Nodosilinea sp. FACHB-141: one gene and its partner. Each later gene encodes a partner of the first gene's protein in a complex. Links are inferred from orthologs where the notes say so. Each region holds a gene or a part of one and is shown on either strand. Other genes may lie near its edges.

What was found.
Region 2: the proteins of hisF (region 1) and hisH are in contact, whole or in part, in a crystal structure (PDB 6RU0), measured with the Thermotoga maritima proteins. The link is inferred for Nodosilinea sp. FACHB-141 from one-to-one orthologs. Residues at the interface, in WP_004080486.1 of Thermotoga maritima: Met1, Leu2, Ala3, Arg5, Ser40, Glu41, Asp45, Glu46, Ala70, Glu71, Ile73, Asp74, Ile75, Pro76, Phe77, Asp98, Lys99, Ser122, Gln123, Glu161, Thr195, Leu196, Asn247, Arg249, Glu251; in WP_004080484.1 of Thermotoga maritima: Asn15, Arg18, Arg22, Arg117, Leu118, Pro119, His120, Met121, Gly122, Trp123, Asn124, Asn134, Gly135, Tyr136, Tyr138, Val140, Tyr158, Glu180, Lys181, Ser182, Ser183, Lys184, Ile185.

The regions. Positions count from the first base shown.
Region 1 is NZ_JACJPP010000007.1:784,500-787,545, forward strand. What follows is about bases 20-2,746. They hold hisF (imidazole glycerol phosphate synthase subunit HisF), read left to right. Parts: upstream 20-861; coding sequence 862-1,632; downstream 1,633-2,746. Other genes in these bases: H6F59_RS06975 (ArsA family ATPase), read right to left, coding at 20-225; H6F59_RS06980 (DUF2862 domain-containing protein), read right to left, coding at 522-722; H6F59_RS06990 (hypothetical protein), read left to right, coding at 1,769-2,068; H6F59_RS06995 (peptidoglycan-binding protein), read right to left, coding at 2,278-2,746. In the rest of the region: more of H6F59_RS06975, read right to left, coding at 1-19; more of H6F59_RS06995, read right to left, coding at 2,747-3,046.
Region 2 is NZ_JACJPP010000003.1:82,974-86,102, reverse strand. What follows is about bases 224-3,033. They hold hisH (imidazole glycerol phosphate synthase subunit HisH), read left to right. Parts: upstream 224-1,211; coding sequence 1,212-1,856; downstream 1,857-3,033. Other genes in these bases: H6F59_RS01100 (HPP family protein), read right to left, coding at 2,692-3,033; rsmD (16S rRNA (guanine(966)-N(2))-methyltransferase RsmD), read left to right, coding at 1,860-2,411; H6F59_RS01115 (peptidase C15), read right to left, coding at 475-990; H6F59_RS01120 (DUF11 domain-containing protein), read left to right, coding at 224-460. Also shown: more of H6F59_RS01120, read left to right, coding at 1-223; more of H6F59_RS01100, read right to left, coding at 3,034-3,129. UniProt on the Escherichia coli protein: IGPS catalyzes the conversion of PRFAR and glutamine to IGP, AICAR and glutamate. The HisH subunit catalyzes the hydrolysis of glutamine to glutamate and ammonia as part of the synthesis of IGP and AICAR.

The DNA of each region.
Region 1 (3,046 bases):
CTCCAGCAGCGCTGCGCTTTGAAACTGCATGCCCCACAAGTTGGACTCTAGCTCTTGGGGTTCGACGCTTAGGGCCTGACCCAGTAGTAGCGCTGGAGCCGGGGTCACATCTTGAATGGCCAGTAGCACCCGCTGCCCGGCCCGTGCCCGCTGTTTTGCGGCGGCGATCGCTACAGTCGTACTGCCGCTGCCGCCCTTACCCAAATAGGTGAGAATTAATGCCATAGAAAAATGGGGCCTTTGCGTTAGTCAAATCGTCGCTGCTCCCGTGCTTTGCTAAGGATGCACCAGAGCGAAGCTGCTCTGCATCCTAGACTAAGGGAATCAATACCGATCATCTCGGGGACCTGATAGCGCTGAAATCTTTCCAAAAGAGGAGATCGGCTTCAGGTTTTCCCTCTACTGCGCTTTCAAAACCCCAAATTTTAGAATCATGTCGCCTGCCCCCTCGATCAAAAAGGGCAAACGACATGATTCAAGGAGCCTAGCCGCTGTAAAAACCGCCTCAGTGCAACCGCCCGCTACTGAATTGCAGACAGCTCATCTTCAAAGAACCAGGTGGTGTAGTTGTCTTCAAACTCGACTACGACGCCAACGTCGCTGCCGTCCACCATTTTGAACTGGCTCACGACACCGCGCTTGCCGAGGTAAGCCGCTACATTCTTAGAAACCCGATCGCGAAGACGGGATACTTTCACCTTCTGGCCAATCTCTAAAGCCATGTCTACTAAGGGCTCCAACTGCGTTTCCAACGATAAACCAAGAGACAGTGTATCAGCGTCTTGGCCCCTGATGATCGTCATAATCCTCTATTGTGGAACCGGGGAATGGGTTTAGTTGCCGCTAGGCAAGGAGAACGCAATGCTGGCCAAACGGATTGTGCCCTGTCTCGATGTGAAAGCCGGCCGGGTGGTGAAGGGGGTCAATTTTGTCGACCTGCGCGATGCAGGCGATCCGGTGGAGCTGGCCCAGGCCTACAACCAGGCAGGAGCCGATGAACTGGTGTTTCTTGACATTACCGCCACCCACGAAGACCGCGACATCATCTACGACGTGGTGTACCGCACGGCTGAGCAGGTGTTTATCCCCCTCACGGTGGGGGGAGGCGTACAATCCTTAGAGACCATTAAAAAATTGTTACGGGCCGGGGCCGATAAGGTCAGCATTAACTCGGCGGCGGTGAAGCAGCCTGAGCTGATAAGGGCGGCCAGCGATCGCTTCGGCGCTCAGTGCATTGTGGTGGCGATCGATGCCCGCCGCCGCCCCGACCCTGGCAATCCAGGTTGGGATGTCTACGTGCGCGGCGGTCGCGAGAATACAGGGCTTGACGCCCTAGCTTGGGCCGAGGAAGTCGTTAACCAAGGAGCGGGCGAGCTGCTGGTCACCAGCATGGATGCCGATGGTACCCAGGCGGGTTACGACCTCGATCTCACCCGCGCCATCGCCGATCGGGTCCCGGTGCCGGTGATTGCCTCTGGCGGGGCTGGCAACTGCGACCACATCCACCAGGCCCTCACCGAGGGAAAAGCTGAGGCGGCCCTGTTGGCCTCACTGCTACACTACGGGCAGCTGACGGTGCAGCAGGTGAAGGAGCATTTGCGCGATCGCCAGGTACCGGTGCGTTTGACCTAGTCTTTTCCCTTCACCGGGTAAACCTAAAGACATTCTGTGGATGCTACGCCAGTTTTATGAATGCCTGTTACGATGTGTAACATATAGACTCAGTCATTAATCTGACTATTCATATCGTTACAACAGTTATCGTTCCATGCTGCTGCTCATCCTGACTATTGTTATTGCTTTGGTGGCTTGGGCGCTCCGCCTCATGGAGCAGGCCGTCAAAGGTCAGGAATTTTCCCTGATGCTGGCGGGTTTTTTAGTGGCATCCTCTGCTGCTGCCTTGATGGGGGTTTACTTCCTGATGGGTAACTACATGATCTATATGGATCATGCTGGCCAGCAGATGTCAACTATGGAAGCTCTAGATATTCCCTATTTCACCTACGCCAGCGCTACGCTGCCTGAGTCGGCCAATACTTTAAATGACTGGTTCGTTCAACCAGACTAAGGTTGTGCCTGCCAGCACTATGCTTAAGCCGCCGGGGAGTTTACATCTTCGGTGGCTTTTTAGTGGCCGTTTGCAGCAGATAACCAGACATTGGAAGCAGCAGTTTTAACGCCGGCCCACCATGGTCTGGTCAAAAATTAGTACCGCCACCCACCACCCTGAGCCTGCCATAGCAGGCTCAGACTCGACTGTAAACTCGACAGCATTATTTAATTGAGCGCTCGCCACGTGGCTGGGCCGACGATGCCGTCCACGGTTAGGTTATTAGCAGCTTGGGCAGCACGCACGGCAGCCTCGGTTTGGCTGCCGAACACCCCATCAACGGTACCGTTGTAAAATTTCTTGGTGCGCAGGCGCTGCTGGAGCTGCCGCACGGCGTCTCCTTCCATGCCAGGGCGCAGCACAGGAAGAGCGGCTGGGGTACCGCCGCTGGGGGTTGCGGGAGTGGTCGTGGCTGGGGGAGTAGTCGCCGGTGGGGTTGTACTGCCAGGAGCCGTAGCTGAGGGAGTGGTTGCTGGTGGGGTTGTACTGCTGGAGGCCGTGGCCGTTGGTGGGTTGGCCTCCTCCGGCGGAGTTGGGAATAGGCGGCTCCAGGTGGCGGGACCAACAATGCCATCGGCAGTAACGCTCGCAGCGGTTTGAAACCGTCGGGCGGCGGCGGCGGTGTCTTCTTGGTAGACGCCGGTTACTGGGCCGGGGTAGTAGCCCAGCAGTATCAGCATGGACTGTAGTTCTCGTACCGACTCTCCCTGGCTGCCTAGCTGAAGGGTAGGCCGGACAATGCGACCGCCGCTCACCGTAGGTGTAGCGGGTTGGCTAGCCGGGGGCTTTTCCTCAGCTGGGTCTTGAGCCCAGGTGACGGAAGCGGTTAGGCTTACGCCGAGGGCGATAGCGCAGCCTCCCCAGAAGGGAATTGCAGCGACTGCTCCCCAGACGCGCTGGCTGGCCCCCCCTGGAGTCATCCGTTGTATAAAAGGG
Region 2 (3,129 bases), on another replicon or contig:
GGGGCCGGCGACTCTGCCCGACTTTAGCCAAGTTTTGGGCGCCGGCCGCGATATTGATCTACTCCGCAACAACAACCTGGGCCAGGGGCAAATTACCATTGCCGACCCGCCTGTGCAGACCGGTAATGGTATTGAGTACACCATTTATTTGACCAATACCGACACCATTGGCGTCACCGGCGTAGTGGTGTGCGACCAAATTCCAGCGGGGACGACCTTTAACCCCGACGGCTACGGGCCGGGGTTGGGCATTGAGGCGATCGCATCCTCTAGTCCGCCGGGGCCAGCAGTCACCTACACCAGCGCCGACGACGGCGACCCTGGCACCTTCTTCCCGCCAGGAGCGGCCCTGCCCGCAGTCTGTGGTGCCAACCAAAATAACGGCGCCGTGGTGGTAACGGTAGGGCCGGTAAACGCCAACCAGGTGGGGCTAATCCGCTTTCAAACTACCGTGAACTAATTGCTCACCTCATCCTACGCAGAACGGCTGGCCAATACGGCCAGCCGTTTTAGTATGAGAGCCAGGTCGTGGGCAAATATAGGGCGCGTTGCCGGGCTCAGGGGTGGAATGTGGACAAAGAGGGCTTGGACGGGCCAGCGATGCTGGGCGATCGCCTCCAGTAGCCGGTAATACAGGTGGTTGCAGACGTAGGTACCCGCGTCGTCGCTAATGCCGCTGAGGTGGGTGTTGACTAGCAGCTCCGCCAACGGCAGAGAGCTTTCTAGCGCTATATCCTTGCCTTTACCGTAGCGCTCCAAGTGCAGGTGGCTACGACCCTCGGCCATGCCGCAGCACACCACCATCGGCGATCGCAGTTCGACCAGCTTAGCCATCACTCGAATGGGGGCCAGCTCAAAACTGACCGGGATGTGGCGCAGCACAGTGGTGCCGGGAGGAATCTGCTGCTGCTGTTGCAGATAAGCAACCAGATCATCGGCGGCGTTGGAAGGCTGGTGGGCCCGCCAGGGAGCGAAGGTGGTGAGGAGCATGGGAGGGGTGAGGGAGGTGGGGAAGATAAGGGAGTGGCAGAGTAATAAGCTAGTTTTGAATCTTAAGGGTTGAGTTTTGCATGTACAGAAAGCATTCAAACTCAACCCTTAAAACTTTCCCCCCACCCCCTACCCATCCACCCTCTACTCATCCACCCCTTACCCATCCCCAGGTAGGATAGAGTCTGTAGAAACCCCGACGCCAGAGCGCAGGAGCATGTATGGCTAATATTGCCGTGATTGATTACGACATGGGCAACCTGCACTCGGCCTGCAAAGGTTTGGCACTGGCGGGGGCGACACCGCAGATCACTGACGTGGTGGCCGATCTAGAGGCGGCCGATGCTCTAGTACTGCCCGGTGATGGGGCCTTTGACCCAGCGATGCGGCACCTGCGAGAGAAGGGGCTGGTGGAGCCGATCAAAGCGGCGATCGCATCGGGCAAACCTTTCCTTGGCATCTGTCTGGGCCTACAGCTGCTGTTCGACGGCAGCGACGAAGGGGTAGAGCCAGGGCTGGGCATCATTCCCGGACGCATTAAGAAATTTCAGAAAGAGCCAGACATTGCTATCCCCCACATGGGCTGGAATCAGCTGACGCTGACACAGCCCCAGTGCCCCCTGTGGCAGGGGGTAAGCGATGGCGACTGGGTGTACTTTGTGCACTCCTACTATGCTGAACCGAGCGACCCGGCGGTGAATGCGGCGACGACAACCCACGGCAGTCAAACCGTGACGGCGGCGATCGCCCAAGACAACATCCTCGCTATGCAGTATCACCCCGAAAAGTCTGCCCCCGCTGGCCTGGTTATGCTGGCTAACTTCGTTGCCCTGGTCAAAGCCCAAACCCCTATGGCTGTGGCCTAGCCCATGCTGCGCATCTACGGCAATCGCGCCCTTAAAACCCTTCCCGGTCTAGACACCCGCCCCACTTCGGCGCGGGTGCGCGAGGCACTGTTCAACATCTGGCAGGGGCGCATTACCGACTGCCGCTGGCTCGATCTGTGCACGGGCAGCGGTGCGATGGGGGCCGAGGCACTGTGTCGCGGTGCGGCAGAAGTGGTAGGGATTGAGAAGTCGCCCGAGGCCTACACCATTACCCGCGAAAACTGGCAAAAAGTGGCTCAGCCCGACCAAACTTTCAGCCTGTTTCGCGGCGATGTGGTGAAGCAGCTATCACGGCTGCACGGGCAACCCTTCGACTGCATTTACTTCGACCCGCCCTACGACAGCGAGCTGTACCTGCCTGTTCTGGAACGGGTAGCGAGCCTAAATCTGCTTCAGCCTACGGGGGAAATTGCTGTGGAGCATCGACCCGATGCCTGGGTTCCGATCGCTGTTCCTGGGTTGGAGTTGGTGCGTCAAAAGCACTACGGCACAACCTACCTGGCGTTTTATGCCCCTGAGGCACCCACTGCTTAAATTCAGTAGACTACAAACACGCTTTCTTGCCGTAATCTAGCCCTCTCCCTAAATTCCTCTCCCAAGCTGGGAGAAGGACTTTGAAGTTTGGTTGCGGCTCCCCTCTCCCAAAGAGGAGAGAGGCTGGGGGTGGAGCTTGCTTCCCATAGGGTAGGTGCGGGGACTTTTGAACTATTGAAACTACCTCTAATAACATTCAAACGTTTGAATGTTTCCAAGAGAAATGTCTCAACCAAATAACTTACAGTGAGCTTTGTTTAGAGCATGATAGATAAGTGCTTTACAGCCAATGTTTTGGGTAAGGGCGGCCGGGAATCCAGCGGCTAAAGGCTACCGTGCAGAGCACTAGCAAAACCGCCCCAGTCAACACGGGGGTAAAGACAAAATCCCAAGAGGCATTGCTCATGACGCCCACCAGGGCAACAGCGCCTCCGGGGGGATGCAGGGTGTGGGTGAGCTGCATCAGCTGAATGGCGGTGGCCACCGCTAGGGCCATCACCCAGGGCGCAGTGCCAAAGAGACTGACGCAGGCAACGCAGACTACTCCCCCGACCACGCATCCGCCAATCACGTTGCGAGGCTGGGCTAGGGGGCTTTCGGGCACGGCAAACACCAGCACCGCCGTAGCCCCAAAGGGAGCGGCGATTAAAGGATAGCCGGTGTAGACCGTGAGGTAGGCCAAAACGGCAATACCCACAAAGCTGCACAGGTAGGAAGT